One region of the Paenibacillus sp. FSL H3-0469 genome, then DNA from elsewhere that is predicted to be linked to it. Evidence: predicted binding sites of a transcription regulator. Region 1 holds the regulator's gene; the other holds the start of a gene.
The links. Region 1 encodes LexA, which represses DNA repair genes until DNA is damaged. Its sites were predicted from a motif close to CGAACATATGTTCG; they were not measured.
Positions count from the first base shown of each region.

Region 2: a site for LexA is predicted at 1,893-1,906, ahead of recA (recombinase RecA). Genes of this name have one in related genera too.

Region 1 covers NZ_CP150302.1:1,109,544-1,117,598, reverse strand. Annotated here, with positions in the region: gene NSS83_RS04800 (hypothetical protein) at 119-517, opposite strand; gene NSS83_RS04795 (hypothetical protein) at 1,192-1,464, shown strand; gene NSS83_RS04790 (hypothetical protein) at 1,480-1,839, shown strand; gene NSS83_RS04785 (hypothetical protein) at 1,933-2,154, shown strand; gene NSS83_RS04780 (hypothetical protein) at 2,265-2,483, shown strand; gene NSS83_RS04775 (L,D-transpeptidase) at 2,563-2,901, opposite strand; gene lexA (transcriptional repressor LexA) at 3,090-3,716, opposite strand; gene NSS83_RS04765 (LysM peptidoglycan-binding domain-containing protein) at 3,914-4,330, shown strand; gene NSS83_RS04760 (DUF896 domain-containing protein) at 4,440-4,649, shown strand; gene NSS83_RS04755 (hypothetical protein) at 4,697-5,224, shown strand; gene NSS83_RS04750 (HAD-IA family hydrolase) at 5,260-6,045, shown strand; gene NSS83_RS04745 (FixH family protein) at 6,491-6,919, shown strand; gene metH (methionine synthase) at 7,029-8,055, shown strand, end outside.
Region 2 covers NZ_CP150302.1:1,245,273-1,253,327, reverse strand. Annotated here, with positions in the region: gene pgsA (CDP-diacylglycerol--glycerol-3-phosphate 3-phosphatidyltransferase) at 1-328, shown strand, start outside; gene NSS83_RS05385 (competence/damage-inducible protein A) at 387-1,676, shown strand; gene recA (recombinase RecA) at 1,976-3,040, shown strand; gene NSS83_RS05375 (RecX family transcriptional regulator) at 3,161-3,895, shown strand; gene rny (ribonuclease Y) at 4,205-5,746, shown strand; gene NSS83_RS05365 (TIGR00282 family metallophosphoesterase) at 5,892-6,686, shown strand; gene NSS83_RS05360 (stage V sporulation protein S) at 6,891-7,151, shown strand; gene NSS83_RS05355 (membrane dipeptidase) at 7,311-8,055, shown strand, end outside.

The DNA.
Region 1 (8,055 bases):
GGCATTACTTCACTGGATAAAGGGCCACTGTTTGAAAGTCTGAGGTGAAATGAGAGAAGTATAGGTCAAGGCCGAAGTCCATCGTTCCGACAGAATCACCAAGCGCAGCAATGAACCTTTAGATTGAATCGAATTTTTGAGCAAGGTTAATATCCTTAAGAACTGCTTCACCAAATTTTTTAATGTCTTTAATGCTGCTGTAATAAGAAAATTCTTTGGCTGAGGAAAAAACCGTGAGCAAAAATACTTCTTTATCAGGTTGTTGTATCCATTTCCATTCAAACGATTCATCATAATGTGAGAAATATCCATCATAAGAATCCATCGGGAAGTTATTGAGCATCTCAATAAATTTGTTTAATGTAAAATTAGTCCATCCTACTTCACTAGTCATGCTGTTTCCATCTTCAGTATTCGATACTATAAATCTACAGCCTTGATCAGGTCTATTATCATAATAAACAAATTTCATATTCAAATACTTATTACTGTTATAATAGTCTTTTAATTTAGCCACATTATAACCTCCGTTTATATTACAAGAACTAAGCAACGTTATAGTAGGTTGGTTCACTGATTCGTAAAACGATCTACTATATCAATGATATTATTACTTCATAGAAATATGTACAAACACAGAAGGCCAGGAAGCTTTTCCTGCCTTCTATTTTTTTGTCATGAATAAACCAAGCCACCATAAATAAGGGGCTAATAGTCCCCACCTGAGCGCGACGGAGTTGTTTTATATTGTGCTGAAGACATACCAAAAAAACAGGCTTCCCAAAAATAGCACAGCCGTCATGCCAAGAAGCACTCCAATAATGACTTTTTCAGATCTGTTATATTTCTTCACAATGATCCCCCGATGTTCTTAGATTATTCTTCAATAGGAACCGAGGACCGGAAGGCATACCATAGTAATCCATAAGCTAATCCGAAATAAAGGAGTATACCGAGTATGGATATGGACAGAAGAATGAGGATAACTTTATTTCCGTTCATACATTTACCTCCTAAATAAAAAAACTCTCCCGATTTTGAGTGTGGGGGAGAGAGTGAAGATGAAGACGGAGCAAAGCCCTTACATCATAATATAAAGGAATTAAAACTCCAAATCAAATCCTTTTACATACTATTCCATATCATATATACTTAACCAGAAGAGAATTCTAGTGGCAGACATGGGAGCGGATGATGAAGAATACATATAAGATTATTCTTTCGCTGATGCTGGTGCTGACGTTGATGGGTCAGGTGGCAGGAGCTGAAGGAGTGGCTGTGCCTGCGGAGACCCAAGAAAGGCTTGTGGAGCAATATGGGCTGGATGCGCCGCCTCTGCCGGTGTGGGATTGGAGCAGTGTTGATGTCGGGGCCAGTGGAATTACAGGTGGGATGCTGTTCGTGTACCGGATGATGTTGAATCCGCTGGGAGTCCTGTTGCAAGTGATGTTGTATATTCTGTAGCTGAGGGGGAAAAGAATGAATTCGCGTTATGATACGCCAAGTCCTGCACGCAGAGTCCGCAGGAGATCGGGCGGTAAGTCGTTACTGGTCCTTATTCTTGTTCTGGTTGTGATGGCTGTTACGAATCCGGGGAAGGAAGCATTCAGTGAGTATTCTGTAAAGAATCTGGAGAATACGCTTGATCAGGAAATAGGAGACGGAATTAGTAAGCTGGTGGCCCAGCCTGTAATTGAGTCTTTGACCAAGAGGGATAACTACATTTTGTTCTCAGTATTCAGTGTACCGGACCTTAAGAATACCAAATTTTTTACCGGGGATGGCGGGGCTACTAAGAAGTATATCGGATTGTTCAAAATCCTTTTTATCAAGCTGTAAATATGGTTTACATATTGTTCCATAACCCGGTATAATTGAATAGATTGTTGGGCTAAATCTATTATCATGGTTGTGGAACAAGGAGGAACGAAGTTGAATACGGCTTATAAAGTACTGTCCAGTGATGCTGATCTATTCGCTGCCGCACTGGCACAGGTACAGGTCTACGTCGTTCAGCTGGTTGATGGCAAACCGCATGTGATTGCTGATTATGCCGGACCTGTACAGAAATGGACACCGGAGTACATAGTGCTGGCCGGAATGACTTATAGACGCGATGAATTTGAATTCCGGGTACGGTTGAACAAAAAGTAAGCAGATTACCTGTCCGCTGCTTGCAGCTCTAACATTACTGCCGAATCACACAAGCTTTGGAGCGATTCTTGGCATCTCTTATACTATCCAAGTGTAAAAGAGGTGTAAAGATGAGCCAAAGAGAACGTAACCGGATTCGCAGAGCCATTAATGTCCTGCTGACACAGCGGGCTGTCCTGCTGGAGAGACTGGAAGAAATCAATGAGAATCTGCGCAGAGTGCCTAGAGGTTCGCGGGCCAGAAGAGAGCTGCTGGCAGCCAGAGAATCGATCCGCGAGGCCATCCGTTTGAATACGGTGGCTATCCGTCTATTGAGAAGTGTGCTGTAGTCTGTATCCGCTCTAATTCATAGGAGTCACAGGAACCCTTGGGCCGCAATCTGGCGTCTCAAGGGTTTTTGTGACGTTCCTATTCCCGGATGGTGACAAGGATACCTATGGGAACAAGGGCGGCCAGGGCGAGTACATCTGCGTTATACATACGAATACAGCCGTGAGAGACCATGTGGCCGATGGAGGATGGGTCATTGGTTCCGTGGATGCCGTAATGCGGCTTGGACAGTCCCATCCAGAAGGCACCGAACGGGCCACCCGGATTGGGCTGCTTGTTAATGATGGTGTATTCGCCTACAGGGGAGACGGTTAACATTTTGCCGATGCCGACAGGGAAGCCTCTGGTGACAACGTCATTATCCAGCAGGTACAGCATGCGCTGTGACAGATCGACGATAATTCGATAATTGGGCATACAGATCAGCACTCCTTTATAACAGGATATGTGCGGAGCGGTACAGCGGTTCACAGAAAAAGTGGCCAAAAAGGAGAATGCAAACATTTGTTCGCGCTCTGCTTTTTGGCCACTTTACGAAATGAAATGAACAGAAAACAGGCTGCTTCGCATGGTGCGGAGCAGCCTGTTCTTAAGCGGGGAGTAGATTAGTGGATATCGCGGAATAATCCGATGACCCGGCCCAAAATCGTAACGCGGTTAAGGCGGAGAGGCTCGTACGCCGGATTCTCCGGCTGCAGCCTGATATGATCCCGTTCCTTGTAGAAGGTCTTGACCGTTGCTTCATCTTCTTCGGTCATCGCTACAACAATATCGCCATTGTCGGCAGTTTGCTGCTGGCGTACGATGACATAATCCCCATTCATAATTCCGGCATCCACCATACTGTCACCAAGGACAGAAAGCATAAATACCTTGTTATCGCCTACATAATGAGCAGGCAACGGGAAGTAATCCTCAATATTCTCTGTTGCAGTAATAGGAACACCAGCTGTAACCTTACCCACTACCGGGATGCGGGTAACGGTCTGGACGAATTGATGCACATTCTCTGAATCTTCCTGGCCGAGCAATTCAATCGCACGCGGCTTCGTAGGGTCACGGCGGATCAGGCCCTTCTTCTCAAGCCGGTCCAAGTGACCATGCACAGTAGAACTGGAGGCCAGGCCGACAGCCTCGCCAATCTCGCGGACAGACGGAGGATAACCCTTGCTGCGGACTTCATTACGTATAAATTCCAGGATCGCCAGCTGACGACTAGAAATCTTTGACATCGGTATCAACCCCATATACTATGTTTGGGAAAATTATAACATAGAACTTCCGTTCGTACAAACATAAGTTCTAAAATGAGGAAAAAACGAGAACGGAAATAAAGAGAACAAACGTTCCGAAAAAACTCTTGTTCGAAACACATGTTCGTGTTATATTATTTTCGAAAGCAAGAACATGTGTTTGGAGGATGATGATCATGTTAAAGTATAGTACCTACAACAGCATCTACAATAATGAGGATATCAAGGTGTCTGCTCCCGGTAATCCAACTGCTCATAGTAATGTAACCAAGGTCAAGGATGCGATTCTTCATAGTCTCACTGTGCTATCATCACTATTCCGTCAGGTCAGCCTGATGAAGATGGTCCTGGTGCTGATGCTTGTCATTTCTGGATTCACTGTAGTGGGCAATGTTTTTGCCGGTTCGGTCTCTTCACTGAAGCCCGATAAGCGGATCGTAGTCGAACGCGGAGATACCTTATGGAGCATTGCGTTAAGTAACAAGCCTGAGGACATGAGGACAGCCGTATATATAGAAGGAATAATGAAGACGAATCATTTGGAGAACAGCGTCATTAAGGCCGGAGATATTCTGACTTTACCTTTATATTGAAGGATTGTGTCAGACTAATGATCGACTCGGAGAGCTTTCAGGGGGTAGACCTTGACAAGCTCTTTTTCTCATGGCAAAGTTAAAATGAATTTAGAGGGAGGGAAACGTATTGAATATTGACGAATTGGTCGCACGCATCAATGAATTGGCACGCAAAGCTAAGAACGGCGGCCTGAATGAAGAGGAACTGGCTGAACGTGCCAAGCTCCGCGAGATTTACCTGGGGAATATCCGCACTAACTTTCGGGCCCAGCTTGATACTATCGAAATTGTGGACAATCCGGAGCATGAAGAGGGCAATAACGGACTTAAGCATTAGCCTGTTGCCTTTTCATAGATAATACAGGATGACTAGGGGGAACTTACATGGCCCGTTCTTGGGAAAGAATGGTTCAACGCAACACGAAGCAAATTAACCAGCAAAGAAAGAAGCAGGGGAAGGACTCTATTTACACTTCCAGCACTAAGACTGCCGCGAAAAGCATCGATATTTTCAAAGGCCGCAATATTGTATTCCCCGTAGTACTGATGCTGCTTGGCATCATGTTCTGGGTGGTCGGCTCGATTGACGAAGCTAAAGGAAGCGGTATTCTGGCCAACTGGCTGGGTGTAGTGCTGTACTTCCTGCTCGCTGCGCTGCTGTTCTTCCGCCGTCCGTTCCTTAAGGTTGAGCGTGCGCGTATCTCTACTATTAAATACAACCGCGAACGTTTCCTGGCTGCGGCGGATATTGAGAAGATCACTTTATCGCGCAGTGTAGTTACCATTAAGTATAAGGGTAAGCGCAAGCAGTGGATTTTCTCCAAGCTGATTAACCGTTATGACACCGCTGCGATGGGGGAACGTCTGGAGCAGTTCGCCAAGAACAACAATATTGAACTAGTGCACGAATAGGAAGACAGACCAGCATATAGGGAGTGGGAGAACTAATGCCGATTACCGCCGTACTATTTGACCTTGACGATACTCTGCTGTGGGATGACCGCAGCGTGGAAGAAGCCTTCCGCTATGCTAGTGAGGCGGCTGGAGATTCCGTTGATCCGCAGGAGCTGGAAGCTGCTGTACGCAGAGAAGCCCGTGCCCTCTATGAATCCTATGAGACATATCCGTTCACCAAGCTAATCGGTATTAACCCATTTGAAGCGCTATGGGCGAATTTCACTGCCGGTGAACAGCCGGAGTTCCGTCAACTGGAACAGCTTGCCCCTGTCTACCGTAAGGAATCCTGGCGCCGCGGCCTCGCCGCACTCGGGGTAGAGGATGAAGCGCTGGCTGCACAGTTGGCTGACAAGTTCGCCGCTGAGCGCCGCAGCCGTCCTTATATCTATGAAGAGACGCTTCAGGTGCTGAACGAGTTGCGCGGTAAGGTCAAGCTGCTGCTGCTGACAAACGGTTGTCCGGCACTTCAGCAGGAGAAGCTGGACGGTGTGCCGGAGCTTACTCCGTATTTTGACCATGTTGTGATTTCGGGAAGCTTCGGCAAAGGCAAGCCGGACAAGGGAATCTTCGAGCATGCGCTCGGACTGCTGGATATTGCTCCAGAGCAAGGGATCATGGTGGGCGATAAGCTTACGACAGATATTCTTGGCGGATTGTCTGCCGGACTGACCACAGTCTGGATCAACCGGAATGCGAAAGCATCGGACCCGGAGATTACGCCGGATTACCAGATCAGCCATCTCTCCGAGCTACTGCCGCTTGTAGACTCCCTATAATTGAATTCTATGAAGCCAGTATCCTATTTAGTGGGTATTGGCTTTTTTATGTAACTGCTATATTGTTTGAACTTGAAAATATACTGTAAAGGGAAAAGTGGCGGAGGAGAATTTTGGAACTGTAGGAGCGTTAGCGTCCGCCTTTGTTACCGGATTTCAACCGCTAGCAGCGGTTTAATTCAAGAAATCTGGGAACAACAGCGGCCGGAGGGCCAAACATTCTTTGGAGTCACGGCAATCCCAATACAAACACTTTGAATCAAAGATATGACTATTCTCATGTTCATGAGTGAATCATGCAGCTTTTTTAAGGCAAATTGAATAAAATGTGTATAATAAGGAGAGCAGCGATCTGACTTTCATTGTAATATAGATTTGATATGTTTCATGCTTGATATGTTTCATGAATGAAGAAGAATCTACCTATGAACCGGGAGGACTTCAGATGATGAAGCCAAGGATGCGCAGGGGACTTATATGTATTGTGATGGGGATGACACTAGCCGGATGCTCGGGGAATAAGGACGATGAGATGCAGATGCAGATGCAGGCGGCGGCCAATTCCTCCATGTCACCGATTAAGGTGGAGCTGAGCTGGACTCCGGAGGAAGTAACCGCAGGAACGGCAATTAGCTTCAAGGCTGTGGTGACACAGGACGGTGAACCGGTAGATGATGCTAGAGAAGTTATGTTTGAGGTAAATGAGTCCACAGATAAGACTAAAAAGATTGAAATCAAGGGTGAAAGTGCCGGAGAAGGGGCTTATGTCGGGGAACATACCTTTGAAGAGGCGGGCGAATTCAGCGTCACTTCACATGTGACTGCCCGGACACAGCATTCCATGCCAAGCAAGAATCTTGTGGTAGCGCCGTAATAGGAATGAAATCAATAGAAATACAAATAATGCAGGGTGGAAAGGAAGGCTTTCCGAAATCCCTTTATTCTGCTAAAATTACTCTAATGTTTCACTGGGGGGATGGAAAGTGGCCAAATACACACTTGCTGAGAGCTTGCAGCAGCGCATATTGATACTGGATGGAGCTATGGGTACCATGATTCAACAGGTGCCGCTCACCGGCGAGGATTTCGGCGGGGATGACCTGGATGGTTGTAATGAAATGCTGGTCCTGACCCGGCCGGAGGTTATTCAGGACATTCATGAGAAATACCTGGAGGCCGGTGCGGATCTGATCGAGACGAATACCTTCGGTGCCACCTCAGTGGTGCTTGCTGAATATGATATTCAGGACCGTGCCCGGGAGATTAACCTTGCGGCCGCGAGACTTGCACGTAATGCCGCTGATAAATATGATACACCTCAGCGCCCGCGTTATGTGGTAGGAGCTATGGGTCCGACCACGAAAACGCTCTCTGTCACCGGGGGAGTCACATTCAAGGAGCTTATAGACAGCTATGAAGAACAGGCGGTTGCGCTGATCGACGGTAAGGTGGATGCACTGCTCCTGGAGACATCCCAGGATACCCTGAACGTGAAGGCTGGAAGCATTGGCATCCGTAACGCCTTCGAGAAGAGCGGAATTACGCTGCCGGTGATGATCTCGGGGACCATTGAGCCTATGGGAACCACACTGGCCGGACAGAATATAGAAGCCTTCTATATTTCACTGGAGCATCTGAAGCCGGTATCTATCGGACTGAACTGTGCCACCGGACCGGAGTTCATGCGTGATCACATCCGTTCGCTCTCCGCGATCTCTTCAGCAGCTGTCAGCTGCTACCCGAATGCGGGTCTGCCGGATGAGAACGGGAATTATCATGAATCCCCGGATTCCTTGGCCCGTAAGCTGGGCGGCTTCGCTGAGAAGGGCTGGCTGAATATTGCCGGCGGCTGCTGCGGAACCACGCCGGAGCATATCCGGGCGATGGCTGAGGTCATGGCAGCCTACCCGCCGCGTAAGCTGGATGGCCAGCATCCTCCGGCTTTGTCGGGGATTGAGCCGGTGTATGTGGAGAGTGAGAACCGTCCATATATGGTCGGTGAACGGACCA
Region 2 (8,055 bases), 140 kb from region 1:
CTCAGCCGTACTGATCTCATTGGTTGAGCTGGGAAGATGCGATTCCTGGATTGCCATTGTCATCATCAGCCGTGAGTTTGCCGTGACCGGACTGCGCCAGGTGGCATTGCTGGAAGGGAAGGTAGTGGCTGCAAGCAAATGGGGCAAGGTAAAAACAGTGATTCAGATTGTTGCCATTTCCCTGCTGCTGCTTAACAACTTCCCGTTCCAGTTCGTCAGCATCCCTGTGGATGATATTGCCATCTGGGCAGCAGCCATCATTACCATTTACTCGGGTATTGATTATTTCGTGAAGAATAAGGAACTGCTGGATTTGAACAAAGCCTGAGACGCTGGAACAGGCTGAACCTTGCAGGATACCTACAATCAGGAGGAGAACGTCAGCTATGAAAGCAGAGATTATTGCCGTTGGAACAGAACTTTTACTTGGACAAATCGTGAACAGCAATGCCCAGTTTCTTTCAGTAGAGCTGGCTGCATTAGGCATTGACGTTTATTTTCAGACCGTTGTGGGAGATAACAAAAGCCGCCTGCTGGAAGCGATCCGGATTGCTCAGAGCCGGGCGGATGTTATATTGTTCACCGGCGGCATCGGTCCGACCGAGGATGATCTGACCAAGGATGCGCTGGCTGCGGCGCTTGGCCGGACCCTGCACATCGACCAGCTGGCCATGGATCATGTGCAGCGCTTCTTCGATGACCGCAAGATTGTAATGACTGAGAATAACCGCAAGCAGGCGCTTGTCATTGAAGGGACGACTCCTCTGTCCAATGATACCGGCCTTGCGGTAGGGATTGCTTTTGCAGAAGAGGACAAATATTATATCGTACTGCCGGGCCCGCCCCGGGAGATGAAGCCGATGTTCACGGATAAGGCCAAGCCATGGCTGCAGCAGCATGCACTTACGAGTGAAATGCCCCTCTACTCGAAGATGCTGAAGTTCGCCGGGATTGGCGAGTCGCTGCTGGAGGACAAGCTGATTGATCTGATCCGCAGCCAGAGCGATCCTACGATTGCCCCGTATGCCAAGGAAGGCGAAGTGACCGTGCGCATCTCTACCAAGGCTCCGTCCGAGCGGGAAGCTATGGTCAAGCTCGATGCTCTGGAGAAGACGATAGCGGATATTCTGCCGGAGAACCTGTATGCCAACATTGATGTGCCGCTGGAGCAGCTGATTGTGGACTGGATGGCGGATGCGGGACTCACTCTGAGTGCTGCCGAGAGCTGTACGGGCGGGCTGCTGATGGAGAGCATTACGAATATCCCGGGCAGCGCCTCCATGTTTGCCGGGGGCATCGTCTGTTATTCCAATGATATTAAGAAAAAACTGCTGAATGTGCCCGCTGCTATGCTTGAAGGCCCGGATGCCCCGGGAGCGGTGAGCCGCGAGGTTGCCGAGGTGCTGGCTGAGCAGGTGCGTATGATCGGCGACACGGACTTCGGCTTATCGGTTACCGGTGTAGCCGGACCGGGATATTCGGAGCGCAAGCCTGTGGGTCTTGTGTTCGTAGGACTGGCTGAGCGGGGCTGCAAGACAGAGGTATATGAGCTGAATCTGAAGGGTACCCGTGACAACATCCGCCTGCGGACCGTCAAGGCACTGCTGTACCGCCTGTGGCGGAGGCTGGAAGAACGCAAGGTGGCGACTCCGCTGGAAGGCTCGGCCTTGCAATAACGCTTCAGGGCGGTATATAATTTATACATGCGGAAGAACCGTGGCTTGAGCAATCATGCTGCGGTTTTTTGTTTTATATCAGGTATAACAAATTATCCTATGATTGTTCCTGTTAACGTAAGAAGCGGAAGAGAAGCTGCCTGCTAAGTCCTTGCATCCGGAAGGAGGTTAGTCTCTTACAATTAAAGGGAGTATTATCCCTGGGAGCAAAAAAAACGAATGTATGTTCTAAAAAAGACTTGGCAAGACCTTCAAAACACGTTATGATAATACTATAAACAGTGAAGGAAGTGGTCTGATTGTCAGATCGTCGTGCAGCGCTTGATATGGCGCTTCGTCAGATAGAGAAACAATTCGGTAAAGGTTCGGTAATGAAACTGGGAGAATCCACTCACATGAAAGTGGAAGTTGTACCTAGCGGATCTTTGGCACTTGATATTGCACTAGGTATTGGCGGACTTCCCAAAGGACGTATTATTGAAGTATATGGACCGGAATCTTCCGGTAAGACAACGGTTGCACTTCATGCGATTGCTGAAGTACAGAAGCAGGGCGGACAAGCTGCCTTCATCGATGCCGAGCATGCACTTGATCCTAAGTATGCTAAGGCGCTTGGCGTTAACATTGATGAACTGCTGCTGTCCCAGCCTGATACAGGTGAACAGGCCCTGGAAATCGCTGAAGCGCTTGTACGCAGTGGAGCAGTAGACATCATCGTAGTTGACTCTGTAGCTGCATTGGTACCGAAGGCGGAAATTGAAGGCGATATGGGTGATTCCCACGTAGGCTTGCAGGCCCGTCTGATGTCTCAGGCATTGCGGAAGCTGTCAGGCGCCATCAACAAATCCAACACCATTGCGATCTTCATTAACCAGCTTCGTGAGAAGATCGGCGTAATGTTCGGTAACCCTGAGACCACTCCGGGTGGACGCGCTCTGAAGTTCTACTCCTCTGTCCGTCTGGATGTGCGCCGGGTAGAGAGCATCAAGATGGGTAACGATGTTGTGGGTAACCGCACGAAGATCAAGGTTGTGAAGAACAAGGTAGCGCCTCCGTTCAAGCAAGCGGATGTAGATATCATGTACGGCGAAGGAATCTCCAGAGAGGGAAGCCTTGTGGATATCGGTACAGAGATGGATATCGTTAACAAGAGCGGTGCCTGGTATTCCTATGAAGGCGAACGTCTGGGTCAAGGACGTGAGAATTCCAAGCAGTTCCTGAAGGAACATCAGGATATTGCTCTGCTGATCGAGAATAAGATCCGTGAGGCAAGTAATCTCACGACTCTGGTAGAGGCACCATCCGAAGCGGCTGTGGCTGCAGAGCAAGAGGAAGAAGAGAAGCTGTTGCTTGAGATTGAGTAATTAAGTACTCTACCCCTCTACTTCTAATTGAATAATGAAGTCAAGATGGATAGGCGCCCTGTGAAGATATAACAGGGTGCCTTTTCGCAAATATTTCAGCTTAAGTAGGTGATTGGCAGGATGGTTATACAATTGGATGAGGAATTCGAAGAACAGGATGAGCAGGTGCTGGCGGATTTCCCGGCAGACGAGGAGCTGGTAATTACACGGGTAGAGCGGCTCAAGAAGTCTAACTATCGTTATCTAATCCATTTCGGAGATTACAACATGACTGTTCATGAAGATGTCATGATTAAATACCGGATGATTACCGGGAGTACTTTTGTAAAAGCGGATCTGGAGGATATTGTTGCCGCAGATGAGCGCCAGCGGGCGTATGTCGAGGGGCTTAGGTATCTGGAGCGCAAGCCCAGAACGGGACAGGAGATGGCCCGCCGTTTAAGGGAGAAGGAAATAGGAGAGACTGTTATTGCCGAAGTTCTGCTCCGGCTGCAGGAAGAACGTCTGCTTGATGATCCCTTATACGCCAAGCAGTGGGCGGAGCAGCGGATTGTGAATCAGCGTAAGGGCAAGATGTGGATCAGGCAGGAGCTCCGCGAGAAGGGAATTGATAAGTCGCTGATTGCGGAAGCGCTGGATGAGATCACACCGGAGCAGGAGCTGGAGAGCGCGCTGCAGACCGGACGGAAGAAGTGGAATACGATCCGTGGAGAGGTGAACGACAAACGCCGGAAGACAGGTGCGTTCCTCATGCGCCGGGGATTCTCAGGTGAAATGGTGCGCCAGGTGATCGGGATTTTGCGGGATGAGCAGGATTCTGAGGGGGAAGAAGAGGAGTTTTACTTCCCGGATTGATTCTCTTGACTTTAATGCGGTTATCGACTCTCTTGACAAGGTCTTTTTATAAATAATAAAATATAACATGAATCGGCATAAACTAAGAATCCTTTTTCCTTCCCAAAAAGCAGACTCTTATGTTCCGGTTCGCGTACAACTCATATGAAATGTAATCGCCGGATAAGGCGGGCAATGTGCATGTGCAGCATGTGCAGTATGGCAATCGGTGTATTACCGGTTTTTTGTATGGTGATGAACGGATAGTTTAACAACTGCACAAATACCCAAGGGAAGAACCTTGGAGGATATCAACGAGGAGGTGAACAGATGGAACCATTGATCTGGGTCATTATCGTTCTCGTTGTAGCTGCAGCATTCTTTGGATTCGGTTATTTTATTCGTAAATCCCTTGCAGAAGCTAAGATTTCCAGCGCAGAGAAAGAAGCCGTAGTCATCGTGGAGAACGCGAAGAAAGAGGCGGAGGCGCTGAAGAAGGAAACGGTACTCGAAGCTAAGGACGAAGTTCATAGAATCCGTACCGAAGCTGAGAAAGAAACTCGTGAACGTCGGAATGAAATCCAACGGCAAGAGCGACGTTTGCTGCAAAAGGAAGAATCGCTGGATAAAAAAATGGAATCGCTTGAACGAAAAGAAGAACAAGTAGCTAACAAAGAGAAACGAATTGATGAAACCCAACAGCAAATTGATGTTATTTACAAGAATCAGGTTACTGAACTGGAGCGTATCTCCAATCTGAGCATCGATGATGCCAGAAGTATCATCCTCAGCAATGTAGAACAGGAAGTTCGCCATGAAACTGCTCAGATGATCAAGGAAATCGAACAGCAGGCCAAGGAAGAAGCGGACAAGAAAGCCCGTGAGATTATTACCTTGGCGATTCAACGCTGTGCGGCTGATCATGTGGCAGAAACTACGGTATCTGTCGTTACCTTGCCGAATGAAGAGATGAAGGGCCGGATTATCGGTCGTGAAGGCCGTAACATCCGTGCGCTGGAGACTTTGACCGGGATTGATCTTATTATTGATGATACGCCGGAAGCGGTTATTCTGTCAGGATTTGATCCGATCCGCCGCGAAGTGGCCCGTACGGCACTTGAGAAGCTGGTGGCAGACGGACGTATCCATCCTGCACGTATTGAAGAAATGGTGGAGAAATCCCGCAAAGAAGTGGATGAACGGATTCGCGAATACGGTGAACAAGCTACCTTCGAGGTTGGCGTTCACGGTCTGCACCCGGATCTGATCAAAATTCTGGGCCGCCTGAAATTCCGCACGAGCTACGGTCAAAACGTACTGAAGCACTCCATGGAGGTTGCTTATTTGACTGGACTTATGGCCGGTGAGCTTGGGGAAGACATCGTGCTTGCAAAACGTGCCGGACTGCTGCATGATATCGGCAAAGCGCTTGATCATGAAGTGGAAGGTTCGCATGTTGAAATCGGCGTCGAACTGGCGAAGAAGTACAAGGAACATCCGGTGGTTATCAACAGTATCGCGTCCCATCATGGAGATTGCGAGGCTACCTCGGTTATTGCTATGCTGGTTGGAGCTGCTGATGCTTTGTCGGCTGCCCGTCCGGGTGCACGCCGTGAGACCCTGGAAACGTACATCAAACGTCTGGAGAAGCTGGAGGAGATCTCGGAATCCTTCGAGGGTGTCGAGAAATCCTATGCCATTCAGGCGGGCCGCGAGGTTCGCGTAATGGTACAGCCTGAGAAGATTGATGATGCCGAAAGCTTCCGTCTGGCCCGCGACATTACGAAGATGATTGAGAGTGAGCTGGATTATCCGGGTCATATCAAGGTTACGGTAATCCGCGAGACACGCGCTGTTGAATATGCGAAATAAATAAGGAAATCGGCCCCCTTGCGGGGCCTTTTTTCTTGCAGTGCGCCGTGAGTTTGGAATGAAGCAGAATAGGTGAAATTATACTTAAGCAGCGATTTATGGTTGGCAGAGCATATACAAACCTAAAATTTAGGAGGAGAAGATTATTAAAGTTTTATTTATCGGAGACATTGTAGGCAATACAGGCAGAAAAGCGCTGCGTGAAATGCTGCCTTCCCTGAAAAGTAAATATCAGCCGCATATCATCATTGCCAATGGTGAGAATGCTGCTGCCGGCAGAGGGATCACCGCTGCTATCGCTAACGAATTCTTTAACTGGGGTATCCACGGTATTACGATGGGTAATCACACCTGGGACAACAAGGATATCTTCGAGTTCATCGACGACGAGCCGCGGATCATCCGTCCGGCTAACTTTCCGCCGGGGACGCCGGGCCGGGGATATACCGTTGTTAAAGGGAACGGCAAGCAGCTGGCGATTGTGAATCTGCAAGGCCGTACTTTTCTTCCGGCGATCGATGATCCGTTCCGGGTAGGCGAGGAGATTGTCGAGGAACTGCGCAGAGAGCATAAGTGTATTCTGGTGGATTTCCATGCGGAAGCAACCTCCGAGAAAATAGCGATGGGCTATTTTATGGATGGACTGGCATCGATTGTGGTCGGCACACACACTCATGTGCAGAGCAATGATGATGTGATCCTGCCTGGAGGTACAGCATATCTTACAGATGCGGGTATGGTTGGTTCAAGAGAAGGGATTCTGGGTATGGAAAAGGATGCGATCATCTATAAATTTACAACTCAGCTTCCCTCCCGGTTTGTAGTCGACGAAGGCAAATGGCAGCTGCATGGTCTATTCGCAGAACTTGATGAAGCTACAGGCAAAGCGACACGACTGGAGAAGATCCGGCTGCGTGAGGATGAATGGGTGATGAGCTAGAAGGGTTTTCGTGCAAATAGGTAATTCGGTAAGACTCATTTTGTTTTGGGTAAAGTGTGATATTTATTATATCGAAAAAGAGTATCTTTTGAACTATTTTCTCCGGAGAGGTCCGCAAAAAGAAGGAATTAATTCTTCTGAAGCGAATAACATCTACTGTAGTGGAAGAAGAACACCATCATTTTCCCAGGGGAGGTACTTACTATGGATGTATTAAAAGTATCAGCTAAATCCAATCCAAATTCCGTTGCTGGCGCATTAGCAGGTGTTCTTCGCGAACGTGGATCGGCCGAGCTACAAGCTATTGGAGCAGGAGCACTGAACCAGGCCGTTAAGGCCGTTGCCATCGCCCGGGGATTTGTCGCACCTAGCGGAGTGGACTTGATCTGTATTCCGGCTTTTACGGATATAGTGATTGATGGGGAAGACCGGACGGCAATCAAACTTATTGTAGAACCTAGATAACTCAAGTGAATCATTTAGATTAAGCCTGTTTACACTGTAAACAGGCTTTTTGCTGTGCTGACTGCTGATTCAGTTAGGCGCATATACATGAAGTAGACGCTGAGCCATCAACGGTTCATTCGGATATTCAGCAGGTGAAGGAAGAAGGGGAGCTGACCTATGGTGGGAAACAGGAAGCTGAAGGTAGCGGATTTTCATTGTGATGCTCTGAGTAAGCTGCAGGCGAATCCAGGGATAGACTTCAGGAATGATCCCCGGCTGGATGTGACCGCAGAGCGGCTGGCAGAGGGGAATGTCGGACTGCAGGTTTTTGCCATCTACTTGTCTGCGGTGCGCGGAAGGGCCAAATTCGAGGATATTCTGGGGCAAATCGAGTGCTTTCACCAAAAGGTTGCTGGTCCTGGAGGGCTTCAGTGGCTGCGATGGAAGGAAGAAGTGGAGGAAGGCAGCTTAACCGCACCAGCCTATGGAATGCTCTCTCTGGAGGGCGTGGACGGTCTGGAGGGCAATCTGTTCTATGCCCAGTTATGCTTCGAGCTGGGTGTGCGTTGTCTAGGGATTACCTGGAACTATGCCAACTGGGCGGCGGACGGTGTGCTGGAGCGGCGGAACGGCGGTTTCACTGAGCATGGCCGGAAGCTGATCGACTGGTGCAACGGGAGCGGAATGCTGCTGGATGTGTCGCATTTGGCCCCGGCAGGCTTCTGGGAGCTGGTGGAGCACAGTACCCGTCCGTTCATCGCTTCGCATTCGAATTGCGCAGCGGTATGCAGTCATCCCCGCAACCTGAGTGATGATCAGCTGAAGGCACTGATCGCCAAGGACGGGCGAATCGGGCTTACCTTTGTCCCCTGGTTCGTACGGGATGAAGGAGCGGCCCGGCGGGAGGATATGCGGAGGCATA